DNA from 4 places in the Aromatoleum petrolei genome. Region 3 is predicted to be linked to each of the others. Evidence: riboswitches for the same ligand, from Rfam matches in the RefSeq annotation. Region 3 holds a riboswitch; each other region holds the start of a gene.
The links. Region 3 has a riboswitch for cobalamin ahead of bluB (5,6-dimethylbenzimidazole synthase). Riboswitches for the same ligand answer to the same signal wherever they lie in the genome.
Positions count from the first base shown of each region.

Region 1 (4,806 bases), 450 kb from region 3:
CACCATGACCACACCGCACCCCTCGCGCTTGAGGCGCGCAAACAGCTCCAGCACGGCGATCTGGTAATGCAGATCGAGGTGGTTGGTCGGCTCGTCGAGCAGGAAGAGCCGCGGCGCCTGCGTCAGCAGCGTTGCGATCGACACGCGCTGACGCTCGCCGCCGGACAGGCTGAGAACGTCCCGCCCGGCGAATTCGGCGAGACCCACTTCGGCCAGCGCCGCCTGTGCGATGGCGATGTCGGCGGCGGTCTCCCAGCCCCAGCGGCCGAGATGCGGATGACGGCCGATCAGTGCCGTCTGCAGCACCGAGGCGGAAAAGTGGTCCGGCTGCTGCTGCGCGAGCAGGCCGCGCAAACGCGCCGCCACGAGGCTGTCCCAGTCCGCGTAGGAGCGTCCGCCGAGGCGCACGCTGCCCACCGTCGGCGCGCGCAGGCCGGCAAGGGTGTGCAGCAGCGTGGTCTTGCCGGCCCCGTTGGGCCCGAGCAGCACCAGACACTCCCCCGCGGCAAGCCGCAGGCTGAACTCGCAGCACAGCCAGCGCTCGCCGACCTGCAGCGCGAGGCGCTCGGCCTCGAGCAGGACGGACGAATCGCCGATGCGCGTCATCGCGAACTCCGCGACAGCAGGAAGAGGAACACCGGCACGCCGATCAGCGCGGTGAGCACGCCGACGGGCAGCTGCACGGGCGCGATGACGGTGCGAGCGGCCGTGTCGGCGAGCGTGAGCAGCGTGCCACCTGCGAGCAGCGCCGCCGGCAGCAGCAGGCGCTGGTCGTTGCCGATGGCGAAGCGCACCAGATGCGGCACGATCAGGCCGACGAAACCCACGGAACCGACCAGCGTCACGGCTGCCGCGGTGAGCAGCGACGCGAGCACGTAGAGCAGGTAACGCAGCCGCCGCACACGCACGCCCAGTGCCGAGGCCGTTGTCTCGCCGCGTGCGAGCACGTTGAGGTCGCGCGCGACCGGTAGCACCGCGACGAGCCCGGCGACGAGCACCGCCAGTGCCGGCCACGGCCGGCTCGCGCCGCTGGCGTCGCCCATCAGCCAGAACAGCATCGACTGCAGGCGCGTGTCCGTCGCCAGCGACAGCATCAGGGTCACCGCCGCGCCGCAGCCGGCCGCGACGATGACGCCCGTGAGCAGCAGCCGTGTCTGCGTCCACGAGCCATCGCCGTGCGCGAGCCCGAACACCACCAGCATCGCCGCCAGCGCGCCGCCGAAGGCCGCCCCGTCGACGACCCAGGACGACGCACCGACCAGCATCGCCGCCAGCGCCCCGACCGCGGCGCCACCGGAGACGCCCAGCACGTAGGGATCGGCCAGCGGATTGCGCAGCAGCACCTGCATCAGCGCGCCGGCCAGCGCCAGCAGCCCGCCGCACACGAACACGGCCACCGCACGCGGCAGGCGCAGCTCGCGCACGACGTCGGCGGCCATGCCTTCGGCGCCACGGAACAGCGCGCCGAAGACGTCGGCCAGACCGATGGGCAGATCACCGGCGGACAGCGCCCACGCCAGCGCGCACACGCCCGCGAGCGTCAGCCCCGCGATCACGAAGCCTGGTGATGTGCGTCCCGGCATGGGTCTCCTGTCATCCGCTCACGACGGCCGCGCGCCCTCACTTGGGCGCGTAGCGCACGCCCACGAAGACGTTGGCGCCCGGCGTGTTGTAATCCTTGATCAGTTCGTACTTCTTGTCGAACAGGTTGTTGATGCGTCCCTCGAGCGACCACGCACGATCGATCGCATAGCGGGCGAACAGATTCACGATGCCGTAGCCGTCGAGGCGGTCGCGCTCGCCGTTGCTGCTGTAGCGCGCGCCGCTTGCAACGAGCTCGCCGCCGGCGAGCAGTTGCCCCATCGAACGGCTCAAACGGAAGCTCGCCGTACGATCGGCGCGACGCTGCAGATGATCCCCCGTATCCTCGTCGCGCGCCTTCAGGAAGTCGATGTTCGCCGAAGCGTGCCAGGCCCCGATGTCCGCACGGCCGCTGAGGCTGACACCCTCGAGTTTCGCCGATGCCACATTGGACGGCATCAACAGCGATACGTCGGGAGCCGGGAACGTCGACTGCCAGTCGATGAGGTTGCGCACCTTGTTGTTGAAGTAGGTCACCGACGCCGCGGCGTTCGTTCCTTCCCAATGCAGCGCGAGTTCGCGATTGCGCCCTTCCTCCGGCTTGACGTCGGGATTGCCGCGGGTGAGGAACGTCATGTCGAAACCGCAGATCGCGGTGGTACAGACGAAGACGTCCTCCGGCCAGTAGAGGTCGTTGAACGTCGGCGCGGCGAACGAGGTGCCATAGGACGCATGGACACGCCACTGGTCGCTCAGCTGGTAGCCGTAGGCGAGCGAGCCGGTGGTCTTGTCCTCGAAGCGCGAATTGTCGTCGTGGCGCAGGTTGGCCTGCAGGCGGCTGCGACCGAAGCTGCCTTGCCAACCCGCCAGCACCGAGCCGACCGAACGGCTGTCGACTGCGATCGGCTGGCCGGTATCGACGTGCTGTTCGAGATACTCGTAGCCGAGCATGACGCGCCCGACGGGCAGGCGGAAAGTGTTCTGCCAGATCACTTGGTCCTGCTCGGTCGTGAAGTGCGCCTCGGGCGAGAACTCGGAGAAACGGTCGCGGCCGTCATCGATCGAACGGCCGACACTCAGCGACGAGTCCCAGATGTCCGTGATGCGGTTCTGGCTGTACAGTTTCAGCGTCGACACGACACTGTCGCTGCGGACGTTCGCAGGCAGCGGCGAAAACTGGTTGTCGTACCAGGCGCGCTGATCGCTATGCAGCACGGACATTCCGACTTCGTGCCCTGCGGCGGGGCGGAACGCGAGGCTACCGGCGAAATTCGTTTCGCGATGACCGTCCTTGTCCGGGTCCGCGACGGCCTTGCGACGCGCGCTGTAGCCTTCGGACTCCGAATAGCCGCCCGAGAGGCTATAGGACCAGCGCTGGTCGGCGCCCGACACGCCGACATTGGCTTCACGGCGTCCGTAGCTGCCTGCGCCGGCGAAGGCGTCGACGCGCGGCCCGCCCGTCTCGCCACGTCGCGTGAAGACCTGGATCACGCCGCCGACCGCGTCACTGCCGTACAGCGCGCTAGCCGGTCCGCGCAGGATCTCGATGCGCTCGATCTGGGACAGCGGGATGTTCTGCGGGGTCGGCTCGCCAAGGGTCGCCGAGCCCGTACGCATGCCATCGACGAGAATCAGCGTGTGGCTCGCCGCACCGCCGCGCAGATAGATGCCCGTCGTGGTCCCCGGGCCGCCCGCCTGCGAGAACTGAACGCTCGCCTGCGCCGCCAGGAATTCGGCCAATGTGGCCTGGCCGGCGAGTTCGATGTCCTCGCGTTCGATGACCGTGAGATCGCTGAGCAGTTCGTTGATCGGGGTCGGCATGCGCGTCGCGGTCACAACGACGGGGTCACCGGTCTTCTCGTTGGCGGCGAGTGCGCCCGAGGTAAACGGCAACGCGGCAGCCACCGCGACGGCGATGGCGGACAGGCGGATGTTCATTATTGGGATTCTCCCTGCGCCGGCAGTCGCGTCCCCGCAATGCCGGTCATCTTCACAATGGAAGCGCCGCCCGGGGAAACCACACGTCGAGTCGCTGCAATGCACGCCCGTCACCGCATCCCCGCGGCACTTCCGCCTTCTCGTGTCCGGGCCGGTATCCGGGCTCGTGGGCTGGACGGTGCTCCATGGCGGAGCCCGCTCCGAGCGCATCGCCTTCCCGGACTCTCGTCCAGTGGCGGTTGGATGCGCCTTGCGTCCACTTACCGTTGCGGGGGCAGCACAGGCATTGCGAGGGAGGCTCGGGGAGCCGTTCGCGCACCTGTTTCCCGTTTAACCCTCGGGCGGGAGTCGCCGTCGGGCACCTGTAACACGTCGCACCCGAAAACGGGCGCGGGGCGGATAATAGCGCGTTCCGCAATTTTGCGCAGCGCAGAAAAAGCGCGCAATTCCAAAGACATGTCCGCTCACCTCATTCTCGGTGGCGCGCGCTCGGGCAAGAGCCGCCACGCCGAAAGCCTCGCCACCGCAAGCGGCCTGCCGGTCACCGTGATCGCCACCGCCGAAGCCCTCGACGACGAGATGACGGCCCGCATCCGCCGCCACCAGGAAGACCGCCCGGCCGGCTGGCGCACGGTCGAGTCACCGATCATGCTCGCGGCAACGCTGGCGCGCGAAGCCGGCGAAGGCCGCTGCGTGATCGTCGACTGCCTGACGCTGTGGCTCTCCAACCTGCTGGCAGGCGCCGACATCCCGACCGGCACCGACCTGCCGCCGGTGCTCGAAGCGGAACGTGCAGCGCTGCTCGAGATTCTGCCGACACTGCGCGGCGAGGTGCTGCTCGTCGCCAACGAGGTCGGCCTGGGCCTCGTCCCGGACACCCCTCTCGGGCGCGTGTTCCGCGACGAGGCGGGCCGCCTGAACCAGATGACCGCTACCGCCTGCGCGCGCGTCACCTTCGTCGCCGCGGGCCTGCCGCTGACACTCAAGGGCGGCGCCTGAGGGAAAACCGCAACACTGCGACCTGGCGCTACCCATGCCGGGGTGGATTTCTTGTACGCTGAGCGCGTTTGCCTCCTAGAATTGCAGGCTCGTAACAAGATCTGATCGACAGGGCAGTCATGGACGTTGTCGCGCAACCGACTGGCGGGATGATCGAACGCCGCACGGCGTTCGATGCCGCACGCCTGCGCCTCGCCCTGCTGATCCCGCTGAGCCTTCCCGTCGCGGCCTTTGCGCAGGCCGATGCCCAACCGGAGGCCGAGAAGCTCCTGGCGAACCTGCTGGCCA
Region 1 is NZ_CP059560.1:3,304,257-3,309,062, reverse strand. It holds gene ToN1_RS15085 (ABC transporter ATP-binding protein) at 1-606, opposite strand, end outside; gene ToN1_RS15080 (FecCD family ABC transporter permease) at 603-1,583, opposite strand; gene ToN1_RS15075 (TonB-dependent receptor domain-containing protein) at 1,621-3,519, opposite strand; cobalamin riboswitch at 3,654-3,890, opposite strand; gene cobU (bifunctional adenosylcobinamide kinase/adenosylcobinamide-phosphate guanylyltransferase) at 3,976-4,518, shown strand; gene ToN1_RS15065 (diguanylate cyclase) at 4,668-4,806, shown strand, end outside.
Region 1: another riboswitch for cobalamin. It lies ahead of ToN1_RS15075 (TonB-dependent receptor domain-containing protein); the one in region 3 lies ahead of bluB (5,6-dimethylbenzimidazole synthase).

Region 2 (4,806 bases), 1.6 Mb from region 3:
CGGCAAACCCGCCGTGAGCGCCTGACCTGGATCAACCGCAGCCGCACGCTCTTCCTGTTCAGCAACAGCGCCTCGCCCTGTGCGATCTCGATCACCCCGGAAGCGCTCGCGGTGCGCCTCAAGAACGGTACGGCGCAGATCGTGAAGATCGACCGGCCGATCTTCGAGCGTGCCATCCACGGCGCGATCAGGTCGCTCGACCAACGCGCCTGAGCGGGATCGGTTCCACCTTGGCGGAACTCTCGTCGCCATCTCCCGTCCATCTGCAAGCCACTCCACTAGCAGGAACCTGCATGCAACGCGATCCGAGACTCGATGCCCTCTTCAACAACCTGAAGCAAAACCCGCCCAAGCCTGTCGGTCCGCTGCAAAAGGTCGCGGCGATAGCCGCTGCCGTACTCGTGTTCGGCCTGGCATTGACCTTCTCCATCCTGTTCTTTGCCGTCGTCGTCGCAGCAGGAGGGCTGATCTGGGGATATGTTTGGTGGAAGACCCGCAATCTGCGCAAGGCAATGCAGAAAGCGCAGGCGGAAGGTTCGGCCCGGCGCGGCCCGCCGCCGGCCGACAATCTGGTGATTGAAGGGGAAGTGCTGCGCGAAATCCGCGAAGAGGATCGCGACGCCCCACGCCAATGACCTTGGCAGCACCATCTGCCGCTTTGCCTGCTCTGGCGTTCCGCCTCGTGAATCAAGGGCCTGGACGAAAGCGGCAGATTGCAGCCTGTGGCAAGGCGCGAGCCGCAACAATATGGGTGGCGGTTGCGAGGATCCGCAGCGCCGCCACGGATCGCAGGACGCGCTTGCGTGTCCCGAAGAAGGCCGGCATGGGCCGGCCTTTGCTGCATCTGCGCGACCCTGCAAAAGCTCACAGAGAGAGATTGAACACCGTCTCGGTGCCCTCGTCCCAGCCGTCCCACAGATAGTCGTCGGCCTTGCCGTCGGCGATCAGGCGCAGGGAGTAATTGACCTGCTCCTTGTAGAACTCGCAGAAGGCGCCGATCTTCTCCATCCCGCCGTTCATCTCATGCGCCTCGGCCGGGCACGGCGAGCCGCAGAAATGGCGGATCGCGCAGTCGCCACAGGGACTGAACTTGTCCACGTCACGCCCCGTCACCGTCCTGAAGGCGTCGGACGCCAGCGCCGCCTCCACGCCGCCATCGACCAGCAGCGAACCGCCGTTGAAGCGCGGCAGGCCGATGAACTCGCTGCAGGGGTAGAGGCTGCCGTCGGCCGCCAGGGCGAAGAATGCGCGACCACCGCCGCAGGGCGAAATGTCGCACATCAGCCGTCGCGCCGTCGGCGCCAGGATGCCGATCAGGATATTGGCGAAATTGGCCACCACCAGCTTGCGCCCCGTCTCGCGATACAACTCATGGCTGCGGTCGAGCGCGGCAAAGAACGCCTTGGCCATCTCCCCGTCCGCCGGCTTCACCCCCCGCGCCCCGGGCAGCGTGCAGCGCAAGGTGTTGAGCATGCAGGTCGGCACCTCGTTCGCATGGAACAGCTCGACCATCGACGTCAGATAAGGCAGGTTCTCGGTGGTGCAGGTCGTGATGACGCTCCACGAGCCATACCCCTTCAACTTCGCCATCGCGGCCAGCACCTTCTCGTGCACGCTCTTGCCGCCCCAGGTGCGGCGGGTGGCATCGGTAATGTCTGCCACCGGGCCGTCCAGGGAAAGGCCGATGCTCACATTGCGACGGGTCAGGAATTCGACCGCGGCATCGTCGAGCAGGGTGCCGTTGGTCTGTACCCCGAAGGCGAAATCGTCGGCGAATTCGCTGATGGCAGCGAACACGGCAGCCTGGTTCATCAGCGGCTCGGCGCCGTGGAAGATCGCGCGCGGCTTCCTGCCCTCGGGCATGACCGAGCGGAAATACTCCCGCAGCCGCCCCAGGGATGCGACCAGGGTTTCGACCGGCATGTGCTGCCCCGACTTGCGCTGGCTGCCCGGGAGATAGCAATAAGTGCAATTGAGATTGCAGCGCTCGGTCGGATTGAGATAGACGCCGGAAGGCTTCAATTCGAAGCGCAGCGCATGCAGTTCCCGCCCGAAGGCTTCCGCCTGTCCACGATAGGCCTCCAGCAACGGACCATCGGCCAGCGACTCGGCCAGGCGGCTCTTGTCCACCAAAGCCCAGAAGGCGGTCTGGGGGTCGGTCACCGCCGCATAGACTGCGTGGCCGATGTCCACCGGGATCAAGGCGGGGCCCGCCAGGGCCCGGCTCGGGAGGGCGGCCGTCACTTGGCGGCCTTCCTGTCCATCAGCACATAGTGCGACAGGCCGATGCCCTCCGGGTTGCAGCTCTTGCGGACGGCGATGGTCGGAGCGGCGTTCTGCGCCGGGGCTGCCTGTTGGCTTTGGGCTTGCGTTTGAACATTTTGGGTCATGATCCATTCCTCGAGATAGAAAAACAAAAAGGGCTCCGGCTCACGGCACGCTTTGAGCATGCAGTCAGCCGGAGCCCTTGCCTTGGCTCCAGATCGGTTCGACACGTCTTCTGGCTACCGGATCAGCCGGATCGCTGCGCCTTCCCGCCGGGGTTGTCCCCGTCAGTGGCTGGTTTCTTCAACCTGGCAGCGGCCGTCCCCGGATACAGCGGCGGGCCCGCCACGGATTCGCACCGTGTTCCGTTTCGTCGAACCGAAAGGAAGCCGAATTTTTGCCTAGTCGGGCTGCACCGGTCAACAGTCTTCGCGGATGCGATCGAAAGCCCCGATACGCACTGGCCGCGACGGCGGGCCTATTCCATCGAGATCAAGCCTGCCCGATGCCGTAGCGCTTGAGGCGCGCGGCGATCGCCGTGTGCGAGGTGCCCAGGCGTTTCGCGAGCCTGCGCGTCGAGGGAAACTCCAGGTACAGGCGCTGCAACAGCCTGCGCTCGAAATCGGCGACGGCCGACTCGAGCGTGTCCACGCCGATTTCAACGGGCATGTCCGGCGTGCGATCGGACTGCGCGAGCTCCAGGTCGTCGGCGGTGATGATGCTACGTTCCGCCATGGTCACGGCGCGGAAGATGACGTTCTGCAATTGCCGGATGTTGCCCGCCCACGCGTTGGCGAGGAGCGCCGCACAGGCGTCCTGCGCGAGTCGCATCGAAGGGCGACCGGCCTGGGCGCAGGCGCGGGCGAGAAAGAGTTGCGCGAGGGGCAGGATGTCGCCCGGGCGTTCGCGTAGCGCCGGCATGTGGAGGTTCAGGACGTTGAGACGGAAGAGCAGGTCCTGGCGGAAGTGGCCTGCGGCGACCATGTCTTCGAGCGGCCGATGGGTCGCGCTGATGACGCGCACGTCCACTTTCAGCTCGCGGTCGCCGCCCACGCGGCGGAAGCTGCCGTCGTTGAGGAAGCGCAGCAGCTTGGCCTGCAGGTAGGACGACATCTCGCCCACCTCGTCGAGAAACACGGTGCCGCCGTCGGCCAGTTCGAGCAGGCCGGGCTTGCCGCCGCGCAGGGCACCCGTGAACGCCCCCGGGGCGTAGCCGAACAGTTCACTCTCGGCGAGGCTCTCCGGCAGGGCTGCGCAGTTGAGCGCAAAGAAGGGCTGGGTGCTGCGATTGCTGCCCGCGTGGCAGGCATGTGCCAGCAACTCCTTGCCGGTGCCGGTTTCGCCGGTGATCAGCAGGGGCGCGTCGACCAGCGCCATGCGGGCGGCACGTTGCTTGAGCTGCTCGATCTCGGACGAGGTGCCGACGATGGTATCGAAGCCGCCGGCCCCGTAGTTCTGCAGGGCGCTCAGCCGTTCGCCCATGCGGCTCGGCGCGTGCAGCGTCAGCATCGCGCCGGCGGCCCGGCCGCTGCTCTCGTGCAGAGGGAGGGTTTCGAGCATGAAGGACTCGCCGTTCAGCTCGATCTCGCGCACCGGCAGGTGGTAGCCCTCGACGACGAGGCGCTTCCCGAAGTCCGCGTCGCCGAGCAGTTCGGCCATCGACGTCCCGAGCAGGGCCGATTCGCTGAGGCCGCTGGCGGCGACCGCCGCCCCGTTGGCGATGACGACTACCCCGACCGCGTCGATGGCGAAGACGGGATCGGCCTGGGACGCGAGCAAGGCTTCCAGGTAGAGGCGCCGCTGGACGCCGGGGAGCATGTCGACGACCTCGACCGACCTCACCCCCTGCACGCGACGCAGGCGCGAGAACGCCGCCTCGTCGAGCGTCGGTGCCTCGATGTAGATGTGCGGCGGTTCGACTTCCACGGCCGTGACGTTGACGTCGCGGCTCGACAGCACCGCGAGGAGTTCCTGTGCGATGCCGACCCGGTCATCGAAGAAAACGACGATACGCATGCGGAGTGTCACGAATAAGAAACGGCGTAACGTTAACGCTACACTCGCGGATACGCCTTGTAAATCAAGCTTCAAGGCGATTTCTTAAAGTGCGCGAGCCGTGCAGTGGAACGTAATCGTAACACCAACACATCCAGTCAGACGGAGAATCCGTATAACCAATTGTTTCATCGATACTTTTTTTGCTGGCATTACCTTTGCTATCTGGCGGTGGCCGGCCCGGTTCGCAGCGGCGACCGATCGGCGTTCCACTCGCGAGGAGACCAAAACAATGACTGAAATCATCAACACGCTTAACGGCTACATCTGGAGCCCGGCGCTGATCTATCTGTGCCTGGGTGTCGGCCTTTATTTCTCCATCCGCACACGTTTCATGCAGGTACGCGGCTTCAAGGAGATGATCCGCCTGATGTTCGAGAGCAAGGGCTCCGACGCTGGCGTTTCGTCCTTTCAGGCCCTGACGATGTCGCTCTCGGGCCGCGTCGGCACCGGCAACATCGCGGGAGTCGCCACCGCAATCACCTT
Region 2 is NZ_CP059560.1:5,301,023-5,305,828, forward strand. It holds gene ToN1_RS24180 (DUF1631 family protein) at 1-213, shown strand, start outside; gene ToN1_RS24185 (CPBP family intramembrane glutamic endopeptidase) at 294-635, shown strand; gene cbpB (peptide-modifying radical SAM enzyme CbpB) at 865-2,244, opposite strand; gene cbpA (modified peptide precursor CbpA) at 2,241-2,417, opposite strand; cobalamin riboswitch at 2,474-2,663, opposite strand; gene ToN1_RS24200 (sigma-54-dependent transcriptional regulator) at 2,758-4,281, opposite strand; gene ToN1_RS24205 (alanine/glycine:cation symporter family protein) at 4,553-4,806, shown strand, end outside.
Region 2: another riboswitch for cobalamin. It lies ahead of cbpA (modified peptide precursor CbpA); the one in region 3 lies ahead of bluB (5,6-dimethylbenzimidazole synthase).

Region 3 (4,806 bases):
GCGAAGGAGGAAGGGCGTAACCGCGTCGTGCGCTTCAGGCCCGAGATGTGGGAAGGTCACGCCGACTCGTACTGAGCGGCGGCCTGTGCAAGTTTCGCAGGAGGCGTGCCGCGATGCGGCCGGGCGCCTGCCGGCAGGGCGTGATCAGCCGCCCTTTTGCCAGATGGCGACCAGGGCGTCGCGGTGCGCCGCGAGCTCACCCAGCGCCACCTCGATCACCGGGCCGCTCAGCGTGTGTCCGGCACAGGCGCCGCGCAGGCGGACTTCCGAGCCCTGGATTGCCACCACCAGCCCGTCCTGGTTGGCCTGCAAGCGGCTCTGGCGGTCCTGCTCGCTGACCAGCACGCTGCCGTTGGTGAGGTTCAGCCGTGCCGCGAGGGCAGCGTCCTTGCCCGAACTCAGGCGCCCCCCGACCACGCAGGGCACCATGCGGAATTCGCCCGCGAGCGCGAGGGCATGGCGGCGCAGGAAGCGTCCGCGCTCGGCGTCGGCGAGGGGCACGCGCCCGGCCGAGCGACGCGCGAGCTGATCGAGTTCGTCGTCGGTGAGATGCGGGCCGGCGGCGACGAGCTCCGCGCGCGGAACCGACGCGGCTGCGGTGTTCAGCACGTCGAGGTGATGGTGGTGCGAAACTACCGCGACCCCCGCCTTCGCGAGCTGCTTTGCCGTCACCGTCGGCATCCCCTGCAGCACCATCGCGCCCAACAGCTCCTGCACGGCCTTGCACAGTTTTTCGTGACTGGCCTCAACGAAAGCGGCGGGGGCCTCGAGTTCGAACTCGAAGCTGACGCTGAGCTTGAGGTTGGGCTTGGACATGGGCTGCGCTGGCGGGCACCGCGCCTGCAGGCGCGGGCCCGCTCAGGGCTCAGCGGACGATTTGGGTGAGCTCGCCGGACTTGTAGCGCGCGGCGATCTTTTCCAGCGACATGGGCTTGATGCGGCTCGCCTGGCCGGCGCAGCCGAAGGCCTCGAAACGCGCCTTGCACACCAGTTTGGCGGCTTCGCGGGCGGGCTTCAGGAACTCGCGCGGATCGAACTTCGACGGGTTCTCGAACAGGAACTTGCGCACTGCACCGGTCATTGCGAGGCGGATGTCGGTGTCGATGTTGATCTTGCGCACGCCGAACTTGATCGCGGTCTGGATCTCCTCGACCGGCACGCCGTAGGTTTCCTTCATGTCGCCGCCGTACTGGCGGATGACCTCGAGCAGCTCCTGCGGCACGCTGGAGGAGCCGTGCATCACCAGGTGGGTGTTCGGCAGGCGCGCGTGGATCGCCTTGATGCGGTCGATCGCGAGGATGTCGCCGGTGGGCTTGCGCGTGAACTTGTAGGCGCCGTGGCTCGTGCCGATCGCGATCGCCAGCGCGTCGCAGTCGGTCTGCTTGACGAAGTCGGCGGCCTGGTCGGGGTCGGTCAGCAGCATCGAGTGGTCCAACGTGCCTTCCGCGCCAACGCCATCCTCTTCACCGGCCTGGCCGGTCTCGAGCGAGCCGAGGCAGCCCAGTTCGGCTTCCACGGTCACGCCGATGGCGTGCGAGAACTTCACCACCTCGCGGCTCACCGCAACGTTGTAGTCATAGGAGGACGGCGTCTTGCCGTCTTCCATCAGCGAGCCATCCATCATTACGCTGGAGAAGCCCGAGCGGATCGCGCCCATGCAGATCGCCGGCGACTGGCCGTGGTCCTGGTGCATCACGACCGGGATCTGCGGATAGGCCTCGACGGCGGCGTCGATCAGGTGGCGCAGAAAGGCTTCGCCGGCGTATTTGCGTGCGCCGGCCGACGCCTGCATGATCACGGGGCTGTCCGCTTCGGCCGCGGCTTCCATGATCGCCTGGACCTGCTCGAGGTTGTTGACGTTGAACGCCGGTAAACCGTAGCCGTTTTCGGCGGCATGATCGAGCAGCTGGCGCATGGAAACGAGGGGCATTGTCCTTCTCCGGTATCAAGTGCGGGCACGCAAAACGTGCGGGGTTGCGAATTGGCTCGCATTCTAGCGTTTGTTGGGCGGCGGTGGGTCCGGCGAAGGAAACGGCATGCAACTACCCGCCGCCGCGCCGCCACGTCAGAGCGGTGGCAGCCCCCGGGCCGCGAGCGCCTGGGCTGCGCGCAGCTCTTCGCGCAGCGACTCGGCGTCCGCGTGCTCGCCGCCCCAGCCGTCGAAATGCACCAGCTCGTCGAGCGGCAGGCGCTGACGCCAGCCGGCCGTCTGCAGTTCAGGCTGATCGAAAAAGTGACTGACGTGGCCGATGCACAGGTAGGCGACCGGCATGACGCGCTCGGGCAGCGACAGGATCTCGCGGATCGCCGACTGACGGAAGATGCTCACCCAGCCGACGCCCAGTCCTTCTGCGCGGGCGGCGAGCCACAGGTTCTGCACTGCGCACACCGAGCTGTAGATATCCATCGCCTTGATGTGCGTGCGGCCGATCACGACGGGGCCGGCGCGGTCGCGGTCGCAGGTGATGCAGAGGTTGATCGGCGCTTCGAGGATGCCCTGCAGGCGCAGGCCGGAATACACTTCGCGCTGCTGGCCCTCGAACATCTGCGCCGCCTCGGCGTTGGCAAGCGTGAAGGCGTCGTGCACGCGCTGCTTCACGGCCTGGTCGCGGACAAGGACGAAGCTCCACGGCTGCATGAAGCCGACCGACGGGGCGAAGTGTGCGGCGGTGAGGATGCGGGCAAGCATGTCGTCGGCGACCGGCTCGGGCAGGAACTGTCCGCGCACGTCGCGCCGCGCGAGGATGTTGCGATACACGGCGGCGCGCTCGGCGTCGTCGAACTGGTGGTGGGCCTGGTGGCCGGGCGTGGCGGTCTTCATCGATTCCCCTTCTGAAGCGCAGTGGGCGGCGAACGGACCAGTCCGCCGCTGTTCTGCCTCCCGGCCGGTCTTCTGACTCGGGTTCGTCCCGCGCCGCGCCTTCCCGACCCGCGGGTCAGTGGCATCGTGCGGCGGCGGTCCCCCTCACAGCGTTGGGCACGTCGCGGAATCGCGGCGCTGCAGGCAGCACCGCTTCACCGCATTCCCGATTCTCCCGCGGATCGCGGGCACCGGGAGGCGTCATCGAAAACCTATCAGTCTAGCAGTCGCGGCGCGAGCGCTGCACGCTCATTGTTCGTTCAGGTGCGGGGCGGGGTGCTCGCCGACGCGCACGATCTTCAGCGTGTTCGTGCCGCCGGAGGCGCCGATCGGTTCACCGATCGTCAGCACGATCAGGTCGCCGTGCTCGACGACCCCCTGGTCGAGCAGGATCTGTTCGGCTTCCCACAGCAGCAGGTCGCGATCCTGGTGCGTCTGCGACATCAGCAGCGGGAACACCTCTCGGTACAGCGTCATCTGGTTGCGCGCGGGCAGTTCGGGCGTCAACGCGTAGATCGGCACGCCGCTGTTTAGGCGGCTCATCCACAGTGCGGTCGAGCCGGTCTGCGTGAGCGAGGCGATCGCCTTGACCTTCAGGTGCCAGGCGGTCCAGATCGCCGCCATCGCGATCGACTGGTCGATACGCGTGAACACGCGGTCGAGCACCTCACGGTCGAGCGTGACCTCGGCGGACTTCTCTGCCTCGAGGCACACGCGGCTCATTGCCTCGACGACATCGACCGGATACTTGCCCGACGCGGTTTCCGCCGACAGCATCACGGCGTCGGTGCCGTCCAGCACCGCATTGGCGACGTCCGACACTTCCGCGCGCGTCGGCACGGGGCTGCCGATCATCGATTCCATCATCTGCGTGGCGGTGATGGTCAGCTTGTTGCGGTCGCGTGCGGCGCGGATCATCTTCTTCTGCAGCGCCGGGACCGCCGCGTCGCCCACCTCGACCGCGAGGTCGCCACGGGCGACCATGATGCCGTCGGAGGCGTCGAGGATCTCGTCGAGGTTGGCGACCGCCTCGGTGCGCTCGATCTTTGCGATCAGCAGGGCTTCGCTGCCGGCGGCGCGCAGGAGTTGCTGCGCCATGTACATGTCGGCGGCGCTCTTGGGGAAGGAAACGGCCACGAAGTCCACGCCGATCAGGGCGGCGGTCTTGATGTCGTCCATGTCCTTCGCGGTCAGCGCGGGTGCGGTGAGGCCACCGCCCTGGCGGTTGATGCCCTTGTTGTTGGACAGTTCGCCGCCGACCCTCACCGTGGTGTGAATCTCGGCACCGATGACGCGATTGACCACCAGCTTGATGCGTCCGTCGTCGAGCAGCAGGACGTCGCCCGTCTTCACGTCCCTGGGCAGGTTCTTGTAGTCGAGGCCGACGCGCGAGGTGTCGCCCAGTTCGCAGTGGGCATCGAGGATAAACTCGGCATCCTTGTGCAGGAGCACCCGGTCGCCGGCGAACTTGCCGACGCGGATCTTGGGGCCCTGCAGGTCGGCGAGGATGCCCACCGGCCGGCCCGCACGCGCGGAGGCCTCGCGGATCGCCGTGGCGCGGGCGATGTGGTCATCCGCCTTGCCGTGCGAAAAATTCATGCGCACGACGTCGATCCCCGCATGCACCATGCGTTCCAATACTTGCGGGTCGGAGGAGGCAGGGCCCAGGGTGGCGACGATCTTCGTGTGGCGCGGCATGTTGTCTCCGTGTCGATATGCATCCGAGAACACGATTCTACCTGCGCGCGGCCCTCGTACGGCCCCTGCGCGGCCGGGAGGCAGGATGCTTGGTGCCCCGTTTGTCTGTGCCTGGATGATGTCTGTCTCTCGACAGATGCTGATGGTTCCTATAATTTTGCCTTCATCAATTTATTTGCCGGAACTTCCAGACGCCATGAAACTCGCTTCCATCGCCTCCCTGTTTGCGCTTGTTGTGATGGCGCCGC
Region 3 is NZ_CP059560.1:3,749,978-3,754,783, forward strand. It holds gene ToN1_RS17015 (diguanylate cyclase) at 1-75, shown strand, start outside; gene ToN1_RS17020 (hypothetical protein) at 145-816, opposite strand; gene fba (class II fructose-bisphosphate aldolase) at 866-1,930, opposite strand; gene bluB (5,6-dimethylbenzimidazole synthase) at 2,066-2,821, opposite strand; cobalamin riboswitch at 2,867-3,071, opposite strand; gene pyk (pyruvate kinase) at 3,110-4,558, opposite strand; gene ToN1_RS17040 (cache domain-containing protein) at 4,755-4,806, shown strand, end outside.

Region 4 (4,806 bases), 1.6 Mb from region 3:
GCACAAGGCCGTCGCGATCAGGAAGCTGACGACCGCAACCAGTGCCAGCAACACGTTGCCCGCGACCAGGGCTGACCAGGTTTCGACGACCAGCTTCACCACGACGGCGCCCAGCACGAAGGCGAGCAGCCCCATTGCCGAGAGGCCCGCCGTGGCGCGCAGACCGAGCCGGCGAGCGAGCCGTGCGCGAGTGCGCGAGAGGCGGTTTTGGACTGCGGCCATGAACGAGGCACCCCGAGAAACCATGATCGAAACACGGAATATACTTAACAAGACGTAAGCACAACATTGCACCTTAGTGATACGTCCGCCAACAATTTGCATATAAATCAATGTAGAAGCAGCGCAGAACGTGGAAATCCGCCTTACACGATCATTGTTGCGCCGCAGGAAAAAAGTGTAGAATTGCAACACCTGTGTCCTTGACCAATCGGTCACAGGCCCTCCGATACACCCCCGTTGCGACCATTTCCGGTCGCACAACCCCGCCCGCCTCGATTGGTGTCGCTCTAACGCAGCGACAGGCCGTCGCTGGAGCATCCTTCTTGATCACTTCCGAAGTTTCCTTCGCCAGTCTCGGACTGGCCGAACCCCTTTTGCGCGCCATTTCCGAATCGGGCTACACGCAACCGACGCCGATCCAGGCGCAGGCCATTCCGCTGGTGCTGGCCGGTGGCGACCTGCTTGCCGCAGCCCAGACCGGCACCGGCAAGACCGCGGGCTTCACGCTGCCGCTGCTGCACCGGCTGTCCACCACCTCCGCCAGCGCCCCCAAGGCCGGTCGTCCGCGCTGCCTGATCCTGACCCCGACGCGCGAACTCGCGGCACAGGTCGAGGAATCCGTGCAGACCTACGGCAAGCACCTGCCGCTGACCTCGATGGTCATGTTCGGCGGCGTGAACATCAATCCGCAGATCACGGCACTGAAGAAGCGCGTCGACATCCTCGTCGCGACCCCCGGGCGTCTGCTGGACCATGCCGGGCAGAAGACGGTGGACCTGTCCGGGGTCGAGATCCTCGTCCTCGACGAGGCCGACCGCATGCTGGACATGGGCTTCATCCGCGACATCCGCAAGGTGCTCGCGCTGCTGCCGAAGCAGCGCCAGAACCTGCTGTTCTCGGCGACCTTCTCGGACGAGATCCGCTCGCTCGCCAACGGCCTGCTGAACAACCCCGGCTGCGTCGAGGTCGCTCGCCGCAACACCACCACCGAACTGGTCGAACAGTCCGTGTATTCGGTGCCGCAGAAGCAGAAACGCGACCTGCTCGTGCATCTGGTGAAGGAACACGACTGGCATCAGGTGCTGGTGTTCACGCGCACCAAGCACGGCGCCAACCGGCTGGCCGAATACCTCGGCAAGCACGGCATTCCGGCCGCGGCGATCCACGGCAACAAGAGCCAGGCGGCGCGCACGCGCGCGCTGTCGCAGTTCAAGGACAACTCATTGCCGGTTCTGGTGGCGACGGACATCGCGGCGCGCGGCCTGGACATCGACCAGTTGCCGCAGGTGGTGAACTTCGAGCTGCCGAACGTGCCGGAAGACTACGTGCACCGCATCGGCCGCACGGGCCGCGCCGGGGCGACGGGCAAGGCGATCTCCTTCGTCGACAGTGAGGAGCGGCCTTATCTGGCGTCGATCGAGCGCCTGATCAAGCGCAGCATCGAGCGCGCCACGGTGCCGGAATTCGTGACCCACGCGCCCGATCCGGGCGACAACGACCGCCCGCCGCGCGATCCGCGCCAGGCGTCGGGACGGCGCAATGACGGCCGCGCTCCGCGCCAGCCGCAGACCGAACGTCCCGCGCCGCGGGCGCAGGCACATGGGGCGAACCGCCAGCCGGCACGCCAAGGCGCGCAAGGCCCCGCGGGCAACGGCGGCAAGCCGGCGAATCGCCCGGCGCACAACGGCGAGACGAACCGGAACGGTGCGCCGCGCGGTCAGGACGCAGGCGCCACTCGCGCGCCGCGCACGGGCGATGCGCCGCGCGCAGCGGCACGTCCGGATTCGGGGCGCAGCCCGGCGCCGCGCGCTGCGCTCTTCAGCGCCAAGCCGGGCAATCGGCGCGACTGAGGCGGCAACCAAGCCGGCAATTGCGGCGGCAACTGAGCGTCACCGCGACGGGGGCGGCTCAGCCGCGCCGCACCCCGACGACTTTTTGATAGAGACCACCGAACAAGGTGGTCTTTTTCCATTCGAACCCCTCGCCCCGCGGCGAAATCGCAGTGATGTCGACATCGAGTAGCGAAGGGGCGAAAGGCTCGAGCCAGCGGAAGACCTGCGCCATGACGGGACGCAGGGGATGCCAGGGCCGGGTGCGATGGTAATCGACGAACACGATCTTGCCGCCCGGCTCGACCGCCCCGAGGAGGTTGTGCACGATGCACGCCCGCTCGACCGGCGGGACTTCATGCAGCAGGAAGAAGCAGCACACCGCCTCGTGTGACTCGGGTGCGAGGCAATCGGGCCGCGCCAGGTCGCCCTGGCGCACCTCGGCGTGCGTGAGTCCGTCGAGCTTGCGGCGGGCATTCGCAACCTGGATCGGCGCGACGTCGATGACTTCGAGTGCGCCCGTGTCGCCGACACGCTCGGCGAGCAGGCGCGAGAACGGTCCGTAGACACACGCGGCCTGCAACAGGCGCTGACCCGGAGCGAACTCCTCGACCGCTGCGCGCATCAGGCGCCGGGCGTTGCCCCACAGGATGGCGGAAACGACCCATTCCTTGTCCAGCCAGGGCAGGGTGCGATGGCTCAGATAGGCCCAGTGATAGGTGCGCGACAGGTAGGACGGCACGGCACAGGCGTTTGTCGCAGGCTGCATCATGGCGGGATCGGCAGAAATCTGTGTCATGCCCGCCAGCATAACCGGATCCGCTGAAGCGGGGAACGCCGAGTGCATACTCCGGCAGTATTCACGGGGATGCGGACTCCCCGGCATGGGCAGGCGGGGCTGGCTGGCGCTTGCCGCGGCGGCTTCCGTCCGAGGTCGCTGCCCGAGGTCGCAGCACTTGCATCGCGGGATGAATATCGCCTATGCTCCGCGCTGAATTCGATCCGGGTTCCCCTGCGTGCGACCGCGCGCCGGGGTGAAACGGGAAGTCCGGTGACGTCCGGGGACATGCTCCCCCGACCAGTCCGGCGCAGCCCCCGCTGCTGTAAGCCTGACGGATCCGCCACATGCCACTGAGCCTTGCGCTCGGGAAGGCGGCGGAATCCGGTGGAAGGCGAGCCAGAAGACCGGCCCGATCGATTTGGAAGGTTTGTGCCCCGGGGTGTGGGCTTGCCGACTGGAATCCGATCGCGTCCGCTGCGGGCTTCTGCCCGTTCGCGCCGTCTCATCGACCCAGCCTCAAGTTTCGTTTCCGCTTCCCCGGTGCGTGTTCAATGCACTCGCGGGGAGCCGTATGCATTCCAAGTCCCAGCCGGGAACCGTGTGGTTCGTCGGCGCCGGTCCGGGTGATCCGGACCTGATCACCGTGAAGGGCCGCCGCCTGCTCGAACAGGCGGGCGGCATCCTGTTCGCCGGCTCGCTCGTCGATCAGGCGGCGACACTCCACGCCCCCAAAGGCTGCACGATCCGCGACTCGAAGGACATGACGCTCGAGGAGATGAGCGCATGGCTGATCGACGCGGCATCCCGCAGCGAGACCGTCGTGCGGCTGCAGACCGGAGATCCTGGCCTGTACGGAGCGTTGATCGAGATGACGCGGCTGCTCGATGCGGCGGGGGTGCGGTGGAAGGTCGTGCCGGGCGTGTCCTCGGCGCTCGCCTCCGCTGCCGCCGCCGGCGAAACGCTGACGCTGCCGGAAGTCACGCAGACCGTGATCCTCACCCGCGTCGCCGGCCGCACGCCGATGCCGGCGGGCGAGGAGCTCGATGCGCTCGCGGCGCACCGCACGACGTTGTGCATCTTCCTGTCGATCACGCTGCTGCACGAGGTGCAGGACGCGCTACGCCGCGCCGGCTGGCCGGAGGACGCGCCCATCCTCGTCGTGCAGAAGGCGAGCTGGCCGGGCGAGGAGAAGATCGTGCGCGGCACGCTCGCCGACATCAAGAAGAAGTGCCAGGCAGAAAGAATCGCCTCGCAGGCCATGATCATCGCCAGCCCCGCCCTGGGCGCACGCGACTGGCCGGAGATCGCCCGTTCGAAACTCTACGACCCGGCCTTCAGTCACCGCTTCCGCCGGGCCAACGTCACGGAGAACGCATGATGCAAGACACCACGATCCTGCTGGTGGGCCACGGCTCGCGCAATCGCGCGGGCAACGACGAGATCGAACGCTTTGCCGCCGAATGGCGCGCGCGCCGCCCGGAGTGGCGCATCGAGGCCTGCTTCATCGAGTACGCCGACGTGCTGCTCGACACCGGGCTCGACCGCGCCGCCCGCGGGGCGAAGCGCGTGATCGTGATCCCCTTCATCCTCAACGCGGCGGGCCACGTGAAGATGGAGATCCCGGCGGCGATCGAGGCGGCGCGCGGACGCCATCCGGGCGTGGCCTTCGACTGCACGCGCCACCTCGGCGTGGGGCGCGAGATCTTCGAGGTGCTGATGAACCAGCTCGACCGCCTGATGCGCGCACTGCACATGCCCGATCCCTGCACGACCGGCGTGATCCTGCTCGGCCGCGGCTCGTCGGATGCGGGCGCGAACGGCGAGCTCGCAAAGATGGCGCGCTGGATCTTCGAGGATACCGACCACGAGCTCGTCGACCTCGCCTTCACCGGGGTGACCTGGCCGCGGCTGGAAACGGCGGTGCAGCGCCAGGTGCGCCTGGGCATGACCCAGATCGCGGTGGTGCCGGTGTAT
Region 4 is NZ_CP059560.1:2,198,087-2,202,892, forward strand. It holds gene ToN1_RS10055 (M48 family metallopeptidase) at 1-222, opposite strand, end outside; gene ToN1_RS10060 (DEAD/DEAH box helicase) at 546-2,072, shown strand; gene rquA (rhodoquinone biosynthesis methyltransferase RquA) at 2,131-2,823, opposite strand; cobalamin riboswitch at 3,038-3,259, shown strand; gene cobM (precorrin-4 C(11)-methyltransferase) at 3,404-4,210, shown strand; gene ToN1_RS10075 (sirohydrochlorin chelatase) at 4,210-4,806, shown strand, end outside.
Region 4: another riboswitch for cobalamin. It lies ahead of cobM (precorrin-4 C(11)-methyltransferase); the one in region 3 lies ahead of bluB (5,6-dimethylbenzimidazole synthase).